Marinobacterium aestuarii: one gene and its partner. The protein of the gene in region 1 interacts with the protein of each later gene in a pairwise test. Links are inferred from orthologs where the notes say so. Each region holds a gene or a part of one and is shown on either strand. Other genes may lie near its edges.

Region 1 (7,546 bases):
GGCAACATGATGCGCACGCCCTTGGTGATCTGGGTGGGGCTGTTCGCGGCGCTGAGAATATTGTCGATCGCCCGGATCGCAAAGCGGGCTTCCTGCGCCACTGTTTTCTTGCGGTCCTTGATGTCATCAAGTTCCTCAAGCACGGTCATGGGGATGGTGATGTCCTGTTCCTTGAATTCGAACAGGCACTTGGGATCATGCAGCAACACGTTGGTATCGAGAATATAAAGTTTCGATGCGGTCATCGGCTTTTCCTTCAGCTGCTAGCTTGATAAGCATGCGGCTGTATCCTGCGGATCCATAAGCACAATACAGCTGCCGCACCTACACAATAGCAGTCCCAATGTTACGTGTAACCGTTCAGATGATGGCTGCGTTTAATTGGCCGTAAAAAAGTTTGCTGCCTGGGCCGTGATAAGTGGCTTGATCAAAAAATGATCTGGATCGTATTGTTTTTAAAAGGGTTATGGTGGGATCCGCGGAAATTCCCTATATTGAAGAGGGTGAACCACTGGCGTGCTGGCCCTGTCTCATGACTGTACTGCGCCAGAGTACCGACATCTGTCAGCCAGGGTCGGTGCAGGGTTTACCGGTTGGGTCGGTAGCGCATAAGGTGTGGCCGGGCTCGACATTTCAGGAATCCGATGCTCAAGGGAGGTGATATTCATGATCACCGAAGACTTCGTGACCACCAGCGTGACGCCCAGCGAGAGCCTGGCGACACTTTCCCCCGTTGAAGTTGCCAGGTTGCAGGATGCAAGCCAGGGTGGTTTGTACCGACTGTTTCGGCAGTGCTGCCTGGCGGTACTGAACTGCGGCAGTGAGCTGGATAGCACCAAGATGGTGCTTGAGCGTTACAAGAAATTTGATATCAAGATCAGCCAGAAACACCGTGGTCTGCAGCTGGATCTGATTAATGCGCCGGCCAGTGCCTTTGTGGATGGCGAAATCATCCAGGGTATACGCGAACACCTGTTTTCGGTGCTGCGCGATCTGCTTTATATCGGCGACGAGCTGGATGATTACTGCCATGGTCTGGATGAGGGTGGCACTATCACGCACACCGTCTTTCAGATTCTGCGCCATGCCGATGTTTTCCGTCCGCACGTAAAACCCAATCTGGTGGTGTGCTGGGGCGGCCACTCCATTGGCCATGACGAGTACGAATACACCAAGAAGGTGGGCTACGAGCTCGGCCTGCGGCGGTTGAATATCTGTACCGGCTGCGGCCCGGGGGCGATGAAGGGCCCCATGAAGGGGGCGGCCATCGCTCACGCCAAGCAGCGAATCCGCGATGCGCGCTATGTGGGCATTTCGGAGCCCGGTATTATTGCCGCCGAGTCGCCGAATCCAATCGTCAATGAGCTTTTGATCATGCCGGATATCGAAAAGCGGCTGGAGGCCTTTGTGCGCCTTGGACACGGCATCGTGGTCTTTCCGGGCGGCGCCGGCACGGCGGAGGAAATCCTCTACATCCTGGGTGTGCTGCTGCACGAAAAGAATAACGAGCTGCCGTTCCCGCTGATCTTTACCGGGCCCGAGGGCAGTGAAGCCTACTTCGAAACCATTGATCGTTTCCTGCGCAAGACGCTGGGCGATGCGGCGGCGAAGCGCTATGAAATCATTGTTGGCGATCCGGTCAAGGTTGCGCTGCGCATGGAGGCGGGCCTGCGTGACGTCACGGCTTATCGCAAGGCGACCAGCGAGTCCTTCCACTTCAACTGGCAGATCAGTATTCCGCTGACCTTCCAGCAACCGTTTGAACCCACCCATGACAACATGGCGACGCTGAATCTGTTCCAGGATCAGTCACCCTGCGACCTGGCGTCCAACCTGCGGCGTGCACTCTCGGGCATTGTGGCAGGCAACGTCAAGGAGCCGGGGGTACAGGCCATAGAGGAATTCGGGCCTTTCGAACTCTGTGGCGAGCCTGATCTGATGGATCCGCTGGATCAGCTGCTCAATTCCTTTGTGCAGCAGCGGCGCATGAAATTGAACTATCAGGAATACACACCCTGCTACCGCCTTACCGGGGTAGCCGGCGCCATTGCCTGAGGTCTAGCCGCCTGAAAACAGAGCGCGATAATCCGTCAGGGTTGTCGCGCTCTGTGCGTCCTGCGTTATGATACCCCGCGCCCAGTGGGCGTTTGGTTTTTGTGGCCACAGTGCGCTGTGGCCTGAGAGTAGCTGTTGCGCTGCAAGTGTCCGCTGAACTTTTGTGAACGGACTGTTGTCTTCAACCTCCTTGTCGACTCATGCGGGGGCGTGCCTTGAAAAACAAACTGATCGTTACCCTGACGACGGTGAAGGGTTCGCGGCAGTACACGCTGAACCAGGTGGCTCGTGTGCTGGTGCCAGCCTTTTTGCTGATGGCGGTGCTCAGCTTCTTCGTGTCCAATGCCTTGCTGGTAAAAACCAGTGACGATCTGGCCATTCTGGAAGAAGATCATCAGATGTTGTCCGATCAGTACGAAACCGTGCTCGGGACTCAGCAGCTCTATGTGTCTGAGTTGAACCAGCTCAGTAGTACACTCGAAGTGCTGCAGCAGGAAAATTACCGTATCGGTGAATTGAATGCCTCGCTGGACGAAAGTCTTGGCGGGCTGGAGTCGATGCTGGGCATGCCAGCCAGCGACTCCTATACGCCGGAGCAGGCTGAAGTGCTAAAAGCGACGGCCGCGCAGCGGCTGTTCCTGCTGCATAATATTCCCAACGGTGTGCCGCTGCAGGGGACCCGCATGAGCGATCGTTTTGGCATGCGTACCCATCCGGTGACGCGCAAGCGCAGTATGCACAATGGCGTCGATTTTGCGGCGACCCGGGGCACCAAGGTCTATGCCACGGCTGATGGCGTGGTGGAATTCAGTGGCCGGCAAAGTGGTTTTGGCAAGCTGGTCATCATGCAGCACAGTTTTGGTTTCAAGACTTACTTCGCACATCTGGATAAACTGAATGTCGAAGCAGGTGATCTGGTGGCCAAGGGTCAGTTGATCGCACACAGCGGAAACAGTGGTCGTTCGACCGGGCCGCATTTGCACTATGAGGTAAGGCGCCTGTTTACGGCGATTGATCCGGCACCTTTTCTGAAGTGGAATATTGCGAATTTTGACACCATCTTTACAGACGTAACGAGCGTGAAATGGGCATCCTTAAAAGAAATGTATCCGTTAAATCAGGCCGCGGTGCAGTTACCATCATCGCAGAAGGAAACCGATTCACCGGAGACATGACGGTACAGGGCAAGGTGCATGTCGACGGTGTTATCGAGGGCAAAATTGACGCCAATGATGATATTTCCATTGGCAAGACCGGCGAGGTAAAAGGGCTGGTAAAGGCCAAGCATGTACATGTCAGCGGGCGCCTCGAAGGCGAGGTGATCTGCGATATCCTCTATGTCGAGGCCGGTGGCAAGGTGCGGGCCCGGGTGCTGAGTCGGCAAATGTCGGTCGATCCCAAGGGGTGCTTTCAGGGTGAGCGGCGCGAGCAGATTCAGCAGGTGCTGGCGTTGCAGGGCGCAGCGGAAAAGCCGTATGAATTTGGTGTCGAGGCCATTGACAGTCTGCCGGATCGAATCGTGCTGGGCCGTGGCCGAGGCAAGTTCGAAGACAAGTAAGGCCCGGGAACAAGCAAGACCGCTTTTATTGCGTTGCGCGCCCAGAAGCGCTGCACGCTCACTGATCAGAGCAGACGGAGCCGTACCGATGTGTGAACTCTTGGGCATGAGTGCCAATGTACCCACCGATATCTGTTTCAGTTTCTCCGGACTGATGCAGCGAGGCGGGGCAACCGGGCCGCACCGCGACGGCTGGGGCATCGCCTTTTACGAGGGTCGGGGTGTGCGCTTTTTCCATGACCCGGCACCCAGTGTGGAATCCGCCATTGCGCGTCTGGTGCGCAGTCACCCGATCAAGAGTCATATTGTTATCAGCCATATCCGCCAGGCCAATGTCGGTCAGATCTGCCTGGAAAATACCCACCCGTTTTCCCGCGAGCTCTGGGGGCGCAGCTGGACCTACGCCCATAATGGGCAGCTGGACGCGCAGTTGTACGAATTGCCGCTGGAGTTCTATCGTCCCATCGGCACCACCGACAGCGAATATGCCTTTTGCTGGTTGCTGGGACAGGTCCGCAGCCGTTATCCCGAACAGCCCGATGACATTGCAGAGCTGAGCGACTTTATTGCCGGGCTCTGCGACCGTCTGCGCGGCTTTGGCGTGTTCAACATGCTGCTGACGGAATCACGCTATCTGTTCTGCTATTGCACCACCAAGCTGTCCTGGATTACGCGCCGGGCGCCATTCGGTGAGGCGAGGCTCAAGGATTATGAGCTGACGGTCGATTTCTGCCAGGAAACCACGCCGCTGGATGTGGTCACAGTGATAGCGACCGATCCGCTGACCGACAACGAGCGCTGGCAGGCGCTGAAAACCGGCGAGTTGTGCGTGTTTGAAAACGGTCTGGTGGTGGCGCAGCGTACTGCAGAAGTCGCATCGCAAGCGCCGGTAGGCACCCTCTAAGGCGAGCTTCACTAAAGGTGCGCGCAGGTTTTTCAGGCGCGCCGCGAGGCTCTGGATTGCAGGGCCCGTGTATCCGCCGAGTGTCTCCTTTATAATGTGGCTCCTCTTTCAGCCTGAACGACTGCAGCCTATTTGTGACTATCGATATTGAACATCTTCGTCAGCAGCTTGCGCTCTGCCAGTGCAAGGATCGCCTTGGTCTTCTCAGAAAGTTTCAGCAGCTGGAACAGCGCCTGGAAAAGGGCTTGCCGGCGGATCGCATCGCGATCCAGCTGGAACAGGCACTGGAACACTCAGCGGCGCAGGTAAAGGCGCGCGCTGCGCGGGTCCAGAGCATTAATTACCCCGATTTGCCGGTATCAGCGCGGCGCGAGGAAATCGCCAAGGTGATCGCCGCCAATCAGGTGGTCGTTATTGCCGGTGAGACAGGTTCCGGCAAGACCACTCAGATACCCAAGATCTGCCTGGAGCTGGGCCTGGGCGTGCGTGGCCTTATTGGTCACACCCAGCCGCGGCGCCTGGCCGCGCGCACTGTGGCGACGCGCATAGCGCAAGAGATGAATTGCAGCCTGGGTGACCAGGTGGGCTATCAGGTTCGCTTCACCGAGCAGGTGTCTGACCATACCCTGATCAAGCTGATGACCGACGGTATCCTGCTGGCGGAAACGCAGCACGACCGGTTGCTGGAGCGCTATGACGTCATCATTATCGATGAAGCCCATGAGCGCAGTCTCAATATCGACTTTCTGCTGGGATACCTGAAACGGATTCTGCCGCAGCGCCCGGACCTTAAGGTCATCATCACCTCGGCCACTATCGATCTGGAGCGTTTCTCGCGCCACTTTGATGACGCACCCATTATTGAGGTTTCGGGGCGCACCTACCCGGTTGAAGTGCTCTATCGCCCGCTGAATGATCGCGGTGAAGACCAGCCCGATGTAGACCAGCAGCAGGCAATTCTGGAGGCGGTGGAGGAAATCACCGATCTGGGGCGCAGTCAGCGCAGCAACAGCGCGCGGGATATTCTGATTTTTCTCAGTGGCGAGCGGGAAATCCGCGAAACGGCCGAAGTGCTGCGCCGGGCACAGTTGCGTGATACCGAAGTCATGCCGCTCTATGCGCGCCTGAGCGTGGCGGAGCAGAATCGGGTGTTTCAGGCGGATCGTGGTGCAGGCAGGCGCATAGTGCTGGCCACCAACGTGGCGGAAACCTCGGTCACGGTCCCGGGCATCGGTTACGTCATTGATCCCGGCCAGGCCCGTATTTCGCGTTACAGCTATAGAGCCAAGGTACAGCGTCTGCCGATTGAAGCGGTGTCCCAGGCCAGCGCCAATCAGCGCATGGGGCGCTGCGGTCGCATCTCCGCGGGTATCTGCATTCGACTTTATTCGCAAGAGGATTTCGAGGCCCGACCGCGCTTTACCGATGCCGAGATCCGGCGTACCAATCTGGCCGCGGTCATCCTGCAGATGCTCAGTCTGAGGCTGGGTGATATCGCCGACTTCCCCTTTATCGATCCACCGGACAGCCGCTTTATCAGTGACGGCTTCAAGCTGCTCGAAGAGCTCGGTGCTGTTGATACGGGGCGCGGCATGACGGCACTCGGGCGTCAGCTGGCACAGTTGCCGGTGGACCCGCGCATCGGGCGCATGGTGCTGGAGGGGGCCAAGCAGAATGCACTGCGCGAAGTGCTGGTGGTGGCCAGTGCGCTGAGCAGCCAGGATCCGCGTGAGCGCCCGCTCGACAAGCAGCAGGCGGCGGATGAGAAACACCGGGAATACGCCGACGATGAATCGGATTTTGTCACCCTGCTCAAGCTGTGGAATCTGTATGAAGAGCAGCGCCAGAGCCTGAGTCAGAATCAGCTGCGCAAATACTGCCAGAAGCACTTTCTGTCATTTTTGCGCATGCGCGAGTGGCGCGATGTGCATCGCCAGCTGCACTTGATTTGCCGGCAGTTGAAGCTGCAGGAAAACTCGATTGCGGCGGAATATGAGCCGTTTCACAAGTCGCTGCTGGCCGGGCTGCTGAGCCAGATTGGCATGCGACAGGAGAATCGGGAATATCTGGGGGCGCGCAACCGCCGCTTTCATCTGTTTCCGGCTTCGACAATATTCAAGAAGGCGCCCAAGTGGGTGATGTCGGCGGAAATGGTCGAGACATCGCGCCTGTTTGCCCGCATGAATGCGGCGATCAAGCCTGAGTGGGTCGAGCCACTGGCCGGGCATCTGGTCAAGCGCAGCTATCTTGAACCGCACTGGGAGAAAAAACGCGCCCAGGTCGTGGCCAGCGAACAAGTCACGCTCTTTGGTCTGATCATAGTACCGCGACGCAAGATCCATTACGGCACCATAGATCCAGTCGCCTGCCACGAGATCTTCATTCGCAGTGCGCTGGTGGAAGGGGAGTACCAGACCCAGGCGAAGTATTTCAGCCACAACCGCACACTGCTGGACGGGGTGGAGGCGCTGGAAGCCAAAAGCCGGCGCCGCGACCTGCTGGTGGATGAGGACAGTCTGTACGACTTCTATGCCGGACGCCTGGCCGAGAGTGGTGGCGCGGATATCGTTAACGGTGCGGGCTTTGAGCACTGGCGCAAGAGCGCCGAGCAGCAGAACCCTCAGGTGCTGTTCTTTACTGAGGCAGACGTATTGCAGCGCTCGGCGGCCCATGTGACAGCGCGGGACTATCCGCAGCGCATGAGGCTGGAAGGCGTCGACCTGCCGCTTAACTATCAGTTCGAACCCGGCACCGCCAGTGACGGCGTTACGCTCGATCTGCCGCTGGCACTGTTGAACGGGGTAACCCCGCGGCGCCCCGACTGGCTGGTACCCGGCATGCTGCAAGACAAGTGCATTGCCATCCTTAAAGGCTTGCCCAAGCCGCTGCGCAAGCATTTCGTGCCGATTCCGGATCATGTGCGGGCCTTCACCGATCAGGTGGTGTTTGCCGACGGTGATCTGTACGAGGCGCTCAGCCTGTTTTTGCGGCGCAAAACCGGTGTGCGCCTGGACCCGGCCAAGTTGCGC
Region 2 (7,704 bases), 540 kb from region 1 along the record:
ACGCCTGCAAAATGTGCGGCACGATTTACTGCACCACAGCCAGGCAAAAACGGTGACCGAGCTGGCCATGGGGTGGGGCTTTACGCATATGGGACGTTTTAGCCGGGACTATCGTTTGCTTTACGGCGAAAGCCCCAGCGAAACAAAACGCAGGACAGGCCGCTTGTGACACAGGGTCAGCGACCTGAGTGCAAGCAATTAAAAACGGAGAGTGAAAGAGACAGCGGCTGACTCATACAAGCAGGGGGTGCAGCGCCCGCCGCAGCGGTCAGGCGTGGGTATCGATAATGGCGCCGAGAACACCTTCAAGGTCGTTTGATTCTTTAACTGCGGATACCACCTGGGTGGTCGGGGCTTGGTGCCCGGACGATGCCGAGGTCTCAGCCACCTCATCGGGTGTGCGGCCGCTGGCCAGCTCCGCCTTGTCGGCCTTGCCGGAACCGATCATATCGCCGGCGACTTTCTGCACATTGTCGATGCCGCGATTCAAACCGAGCAAACCGGACTGCGGCGCTGATGTAACGTTCATATCGGTATCTCCCTGGCTATCTGCGCGGATTTTCCGGGGCGCAGACTACCGCCCCAGTATAGTGCGCACCTCGCTGCCGGGCCAGTACTGTACAAACTTTGTTCAGCCCCTGACGTCAGCCAGCAGCGCCGACAGATCCAGGCAGTCCGCCACCGCCTCAGGTGTCGGGTTCGCCAGATAAGGCACCTCCCCCAGCAGCGGCGCCTGAAACAGCCCGCGCAGTGTCGCCAGGTTGTCCTCATAACAGGCCATATGCGGGTCGATACGATTCGCCACCCAGCCCGCGATGCGCAGGCCATCACGCACTATGGCTTCGGCGCTCAGCAGCGCATGGTTGATGCAGCCCAGCTTCATGCCGATGACCAGAATGACCGGTGTTTCCAGCAGCTGCGGCACCCGCGACAGCATTTCCCGCCCGTTCAGCGGCACCCGCCAGCCGCCAGCCCCCTCGATCAACAGCAGATCAGCGCGCTGCATCATGCTGCCGCGACAGAGCGCCGCGATACGATCAGCCGACAGACTACGCCCAACCTGGGCGGCGGCAATATGGGGTGCCACGGCCGCCGCCAGGGTGATGGGATTGACCGAGTCATACCCCAGCTTGATCGAGGCGGCCTGCTGCAGCTTCAGCGCATCGTCATTGCGCAGCCCCTCGGGCGTTTCCTCCGAGCCCGCTGCGACCGGTTTGAGGCCGATGGTCTGCAAGCCCAGCCGGTTGGCGGCCTGCAATATGCCGGTGCTTACCAGGGTTTTGCCGGCATCGGTATCGGTGCCGGCGACAAAGAAATTATGCTTGGCCATGTATGTGTATTCCGTTAGGCCCGGGCAAGGCCCGGCAAGAGATCAGTCTTTTTGCAGCTGCAGATAATAAACCTGATAGGTCGCAGGAAGCAGGCCATCGGCGTCGCGGTGCTGCTCGTAGGCAGTCTTGAATGCCTGCACCCGCGCCTTGCCGGTAAGGCCTGCGGCCTGGCCCTGGTTCATGTTGTGCGCGCCTATACCCTTGAGTTCAGAGGTCAGCTGGCGCAGCTGGGTATAACGCAGCACGCGGTTTTCGGTGCAGCAATCCTGCAGACGCAGCCCTGCTGGCAGGCCTTCGAGCAGCTGTTCGCGGGGCATAAAGCGATTGACGTGCATGTCACCATCCACCCGCGCCCAGGCATCGCGCAGCTCGTGCAGGGTATCAGGCCCGAGCGTTGCCACCACAAAGCGCCCACCGGGACGCAGCACCCGTGCGATCTCGGCAAAGAGCCGCGCCGGCTGCTCACACCACTGAATCGCCAGGCTGGAAAAGATCAGATCCAGGCTGTCACTGGCCAGCGGCAGGGCTTCGGCATCGCCGCACACCCAAACGGCATGGGGGTCCGGCCTATGCTGGCGCGCATAGGCCAGCATGCCCTGGGCCAGATCCAGACTGACGAGCTGGCTGGAGGCAAAGCGCTGGCGCAGCAACGGCGTAAAATAGCCGGTGCCAGAGCCCAGATCCAGCACTCTCCCGGGTTCTGCCTCAGAGCCGCCTGGGGGCAACAGCTCCAGCAGCTGATGACCGATCTGGCGCTGCAGTTCGGCCGCAGCGTCGTAGGTCAGGGCCGCACGGCTGAACGAGTCCGCGATACGGTGCTTGTCGAGCAACGCAGCCGCATTCACAGCTGGGCTCCGACAAACGCTATCAGGTCTTCGACAAAGCGCGCCCGGTGAGAATAGAACGGCAGATGTCCGGCACCCGGATAAAGGCGCACCTGGGCCCGCGGTTGTAGTTGCTGCAAGGGCACCTCGATACTGGCCGGCACCAGCTGGTCATCCCCCCCCAGAATATGCAGCGCGGGCTGTGTCAGAGCGCCCAGGGTGCGGCGATAGTCGCCGGCCAGCAACTGCAGAGTATCGCCAGGGGCTGCCGGCTCCGACTCTGCCAGCAGCGCCTTGAGCGCCCGCAAAGTGTCCCGCGCGCCCTCTCCACGACTTTGCAACAGGGCAAAGCTTGCCAGGGTACGGGCTGGGTCGCTCTCCAAGGCGCGGACAAAACCGTCGAAAGTGTCTGGCGCCATGCCACAGGGCCAGTCGTGCTGTGCCACAAAGCAGGGATTGGAAGCCACGGTCACCAGGCCGCGTACCCGCTCCGGCGCCTGACGCGCCGCCTCCGCCGCCACCAGCCCACCCAGAGACCAGCCCAGCCAGATGGCGCTTTCAGGCCGCCGTTGTTGCACCGCCTGCAACACCTCGGCGGCAAGCGTCTGCACACTACAGGGTCCCGCCAGTGCAGGCGAACGCCCAAGGCCCGGCAGATCCACCTGTACTGTATCGAAATGCTGCTGCAGCGCTGGCAGCACCGGCTGCCAGACACCGCTGTGCAGACCCCAGCCATGCAGCAACACCAGCAGGGGCCGCCCGCTTCGAGGGCTGAATTCGATATGCAGACTCATCCCGGGAGGGCTCCGTGCGCCTGCGTACTTGTCACCTGCGCTCCAATCACCTGTGCACCTATCACTTGTCCGAGCGCCTCAAGCAGCTCATCGACCTGGGCTTCGGTGTGACTGGCGCTGAGAGTGACGCGCAGGCGAGCACTGCCCACCGGTACCGTGGGCGGGCGTATGGCGCCGACAAAGATGCCCCGCGCCTCTAGTCCTGCGCTGATGGCCATGGCCGCATCGGCCTCGCCGATCAGAATGGGCTGGATAGGTGTGGGGGATGCCATCAGGTTAAGGCCCAGCTGCTCACAACCAGTGCGAAAGCGTGCAATAAGCGCGTTCAGATGCTCACGGCGCCAGTCTTCGGCCTCCAGCAGGCGCAGGCTCGCAAGGGAAGCACAGGCCACCGCAGGCGGCATGCTGGTGGTGTAGATATAGGTACGGGCAAACTGGATCAGGGTTTCGATCAAAGCGCTGGAGCCGGCCACGAAGGCGCCGGAGGTGCCGAACGCCTTGCCCAGGGTGCCGACCAGTACCGGCACCTCGTCCTGGCCCAGGTCAAAGTGATCGGCAATGCCTCGGCCGCCACGCCCGATGCAGCCAAAACCATGGGCATCGTCCACCATCAGCCAGCCGTTCTCTGCCCTGGCAGCAGATGCCAGCGCCGGCAGCGGCGCCAGATCGCCATCCATGCTGAAGACGCCATCGGTCACCACCAGCTTGCGTCGACCGGTGGTTTTAGCCAGGCGCTGCTCAAGACTGGCAACATCATTGTGCAGATAACGCTGAAAACGGGCGCCGCTCAGCAGGCCTGCATCGAGCAGGGAGGCGTGGTTTAAACGGTCCTGAAAGATCGCATCGGCTTTGCCCAGCAGGCCATTGATGGCGCCAAGGTTGGCCATGTAGCCGGTGGAGAACAGCAGCACCCGCTCGCGACCGGTGAATTCGGCCAGGGCTTCTTCCAGTGCATGGTGAGCACGGCCGTGGCCGTTCACCAGATGGGAGGCACCACCGCCAACGCCGTAGCGATCGGCGCCCTGCTGCAGCGCGCGCACCACCTCGGGATGGTTGGCCAGGCCCAGGTAGTCGTTGGAACAGAACGCCAGATAGCGCTTGCCATCGACCTGCACCTCGGGCCCCTGGGCGCTGTCGAGCACGCGGCGGCGGCGGTACAGGGCATCACGTTCACGCTGATCCAGCTCGGCCTGCAACTGATCAAAGGACATGGGTCACTCCAGCTATGGCCCCCAGCCGCGCCTGTATGTTCAGCGCGCGACTGGGGTCAGAGGCACAAGAAAATCAGGCGGGGTAGAAGCGCGGACTGTCCTGATTGGTCTGCACCTGCTGCATCAGCTGTTCCTGCTGCGTCTCGTCGGACTCGGAAATCCGCTGCTCGGGATTGATGCCCAGGCGCTTGAACAGCTGCAGATCGCTATTGGTATCCGGGTTCGGTGTGGTCAGCAGGCATTCGCCGTAAAAGATCGAGTTGGCGCCAGCAAAGAAGGTCATGGCCTGCATTTCGTCGCTCATGCTCTCACGCCCGGCGGACAGGCGCACATGGGACTCGGGCATCATGATGCGGGCGACCGCGATGGTGCGAATAAAATCGAGGCGGTCCAGATCCTTGGCGTTTTCCAGCGGCGTTCCCTTGACCTTGACCAGCATGTTGATGGGCACGGACTCGGGGTGATGCGGCAAATTCGCCAGCTGACTCAGCAGGCCGATACGGTCGGTGGCGGACTCACCCAGCCCCAGGATACCGCCGCTGCACACCTTCATGCCGGATTCGCGCACATGGTGCAGCGTATCCAGGCGATCCTGATAGGTGCGGGTAGTAATAATCTTGTCGTAATACTCGGGCGAGGTATCGAGGTTGTGATTGTAGTAATCCAGCCCCGCCTCAGCCAGGCGCTCGGCCTTGTCTTCATTCAGCATGCCCAGGGTCATGCAGGTTTCAAGGCCCAGTTTCTTGACCTCGCGCACCATCTCGGTCACATAGGGCATGTCCTTTTCAGCCGGGTGCTTCCAGGCAGCCCCCATGCAGAAACGGGTGGAGCCGGCCGCCTTGGCGGCGCGGGCCTTCTCCAGCACCTTGTCGACCTGCATCAGACGTTCTTTTTCGAGTCCGGTGTTGTAATGGCCGCTTTGCGGGCAATACTTGCAGTCTTCCGGACAGGCGCCGGTCTTGATCGACAACAGGGTGCTGACCTGCACTTCGTTGGGGTTGAAGTGCTGACGATGCACCGTCTGGGCCTGAAACAGAAGATCATTGAACGGCAGTTCGAACAGTGCGCGAACTTCCTGCTGGGTCCAGTCGTGACGAACAGCGGCCTTGGCTTGCATCTTGGCGAATCCCTATCAAAAATTCTGTCAGGCGCAACCGGGCGCCACGTGAAGTCTAGGCAGCCATAATAAACCGACAGAAGGATCTGTCAACCAATGCATAAACTACTGGTAAACCTTAGGTTGTTTTTTAGTCAATCATGCAACCTGTGCTTGCAGCATCCACAGGCCCGCGCCGGCCTCTGCCATCGCTGTCTTGCAGACATGCCCCGCATTGCGCCCGCCTGTCAGCGTTGCGCCCTGCCCCTTGAAGGCAGCGACGGCCTGATCTGCGGCCGCTGTCAGAAGCGACCACCCCCCTTTGACCGTACCTTCGCTGCCTTCGCCTATCGCTTCCCCCTCAACCAGCTGATACCCCTGATCAAGTACCAGGGCCAGACCGGACAGCTGGGCTGGCTGGCCGACGGCCTCGCCGACCACCTGCAACACTGCGACGGTGAACTGCCACAGGTGTTGATACCTATCCCCCTGGCGCCATCAAGGCTGCGCCGGCGCGGCTACAATCAGGCTGCCTTGCTGGCCGGGCGCCTGGGCAGGGATCTCGGAATACCGATTGATCTGCGCAGCCTGGCCAAACCCAAGGAAACCGCGCACCAGATGGAACTCAAGGGCGAGGCCCGGCGGCACAACCTCAGGGGCGCCTTCAGCTGGAGTGGCCCGGCCTATGATCATGTTGCCCTGATCGACGATGTCATGACCACCGGCACCACTGTGAGTGAAATCAGCCGACTGCTGAAAAAAGCAGGTGTGCGCCGGGTGGATATCTGGGTGCTGGCCCGCACACCCTCACCGGGCGATCACTGAAGATTCAACAATCGGTTTGAAGCAAACACCAAAGCACGCCTACGCTTTAATGTACCTCGGGCGCCTGATTGGAAGACACCGAGCCTCAGTCAGTAAGGAGGCTATACATGCAATTCACCCTGTTTGGAGACCTTGTCGGCGGTATCGGATTATTCCTGCTGGGCATGCACCTCATGACCCAGGGGCTGCGCAAGGCAGCAGGCTCGTCACTCAAGCAGATTCTGCGCACCGCCACCCGCTCACGTCTGCGCGGACTCGTTTCCGGCACTCTGATCACCGCCATGGTGCAATCTTCCGGCGTCGTGACCATCGCCACCATCGGCTTCGTCAACGCCGGTCTGCTCACCCTGGCCCAGTCGGTATCGGTCATCTACGGCTGTAATATCGGCACTACCATGGTCGGCTGGCTGATTGCCCTGATCGGCTTCAAGATCAAGATCAGCGCCCTGGCCCTGCCACTCATCGGCGGCGGCATGCTGCTGCATCTGGCCGGACGCGGCCGCCTGGCCCATATCGGCTTTGCCCTGGCGGGCTTTGGGGTCTTCTTTATCGGACTGGATTTTCTCAAGGGCGCCTTTGCCGGCATCGAGCAGCATCTGGACCTGTCGGCCTTTGGCAGCAGCGGCCTGAGCCTGATGCTGTTTGTCGCCGCAGGCTTCGCGCTTACCCTGCTGATGCAGTCCTCCGCCGCCGCCCTGGCCATCACCCTGTCCCTCACCGCATCCGGCGCCATCCCGCTGGCCGCCGCCGCCGCCATGGTGATCGGCGCCAACGTCGGCACCACCTCCACCTCTATCATTGCGGTACTCGGCGCCACCTCCAACGCCAAGCGCATCGCCGCCGCCCATGTCCTGTTCAACCTGATCACCGGCCTTGTCGGGCTAGGGCTGCTGCTGCTGCTAGCCCCCTGGGTTAACCACATTGATGCCGCCCGCTTTGATCTGGTGCTGTTGCTGGCGCTGTTCCACTCACTGTTCAACCTCGCAGGCGTGGCCCTTCTCTGGCCCCTGACCGACCGCCTGGTGGCAATTCTGGAACAGCGTTTTCGCAGCCAGGAGGAAGACGAGGGCCGCCCGCGCTATCTGGACGAAACCCTGGTACAGATGCCATCCCTGGCCATCGAAGCCATGGCCAAGGAGATGACACGCCTGGACCAGATCTGTTCGCGCATGGCGCGCGAGGCCATCAGCTCCAGTAATGGCGATACCAGCCACCTGCGCGCCCAGCAGCTGGGGGTGGATCAGCTGGCCGGCAAGATCGGTGCTTTCTGCCAGCGCATTGCCGAAAACGATATCAGCAGCGAAGTCAGTGGCATTCTGCCGACAGCACTGCGGCTGGTGCGCTACCTCAACGAAGTCAGCCGCCTGTCGTGCCTGCTGCCAGGTTACTATGATCGCTTTGAGGTCATCGCCGACGAAGCAACAAGGCGCGACGTGCACCAGTATCAAAAGGCCAGCATCGCGCTGATTGATGCCTGCGAAATCGACGACAGCGTTGATCGCGGTGCCGACAGCGCACATCTGCTGCTGCACCAGCTGGAGCGTCAGTATCAGAGCCTCAAGACATCCATCCTGCTGGCCACCACCGAACGGCGCCTGTCGCCGGAAGATACCGTTCAGCTGC

Evidence for each region.
Region 2: the proteins of A8C75_RS07190 (region 1) and bioB interact in binary tests that used the Escherichia coli proteins (3 or more experiments, as listed by UniProt). The link is inferred for Marinobacterium aestuarii from one-to-one orthologs.

Annotation. Positions count from the first base shown.
Region 1 is NZ_CP015839.1:1,614,951-1,622,496, forward strand. The notes cover bases 2,780-5,609. They hold A8C75_RS07190 (class II glutamine amidotransferase), read left to right. Parts: upstream 2,780-3,701; coding sequence 3,702-4,517; downstream 4,518-5,609. Other genes in these bases: A8C75_RS07180 (peptidoglycan DD-metalloendopeptidase family protein), read left to right, coding at 2,780-3,230; A8C75_RS07185 (bactofilin family protein), read left to right, coding at 3,227-3,613; hrpA (ATP-dependent RNA helicase HrpA), read left to right, coding at 4,652-5,609. Outside these bases: A8C75_RS07170 (PhoH family protein), read right to left, coding at 1-245; nucleotide 5'-monophosphate nucleosidase PpnN, read left to right, coding at 667-2,055; more of A8C75_RS07180, read left to right, coding at 2,271-2,779; more of hrpA, read left to right, coding at 5,610-7,546.
Region 2 is NZ_CP015839.1:1,079,363-1,087,066, reverse strand. What follows is about bases 3,256-6,243. They hold bioB (biotin synthase BioB), read right to left. Parts: upstream 5,278-6,243; coding sequence 4,234-5,277; downstream 3,256-4,233. Other genes in these bases: A8C75_RS04730 (Na/Pi cotransporter family protein), read left to right, coding at 6,189-6,243; A8C75_RS04735 (ComF family protein), read left to right, coding at 5,374-6,081; bioF (8-amino-7-oxononanoate synthase), read right to left, coding at 3,256-4,160. Also shown: A8C75_RS04770 (AraC family transcriptional regulator), read left to right, coding at 1-169; A8C75_RS04765 (hypothetical protein), read right to left, coding at 269-529; bioD (dethiobiotin synthase), read right to left, coding at 632-1,330; malonyl-ACP O-methyltransferase BioC, read right to left, coding at 1,373-2,176; A8C75_RS04750 (alpha/beta fold hydrolase), read right to left, coding at 2,173-2,949; more of bioF, read right to left, coding at 2,946-3,255; more of A8C75_RS04730, read left to right, coding at 6,244-7,704. UniProt on the Escherichia coli protein: Catalyzes the conversion of dethiobiotin (DTB) to biotin by the insertion of a sulfur atom into dethiobiotin via a radical-based mechanism.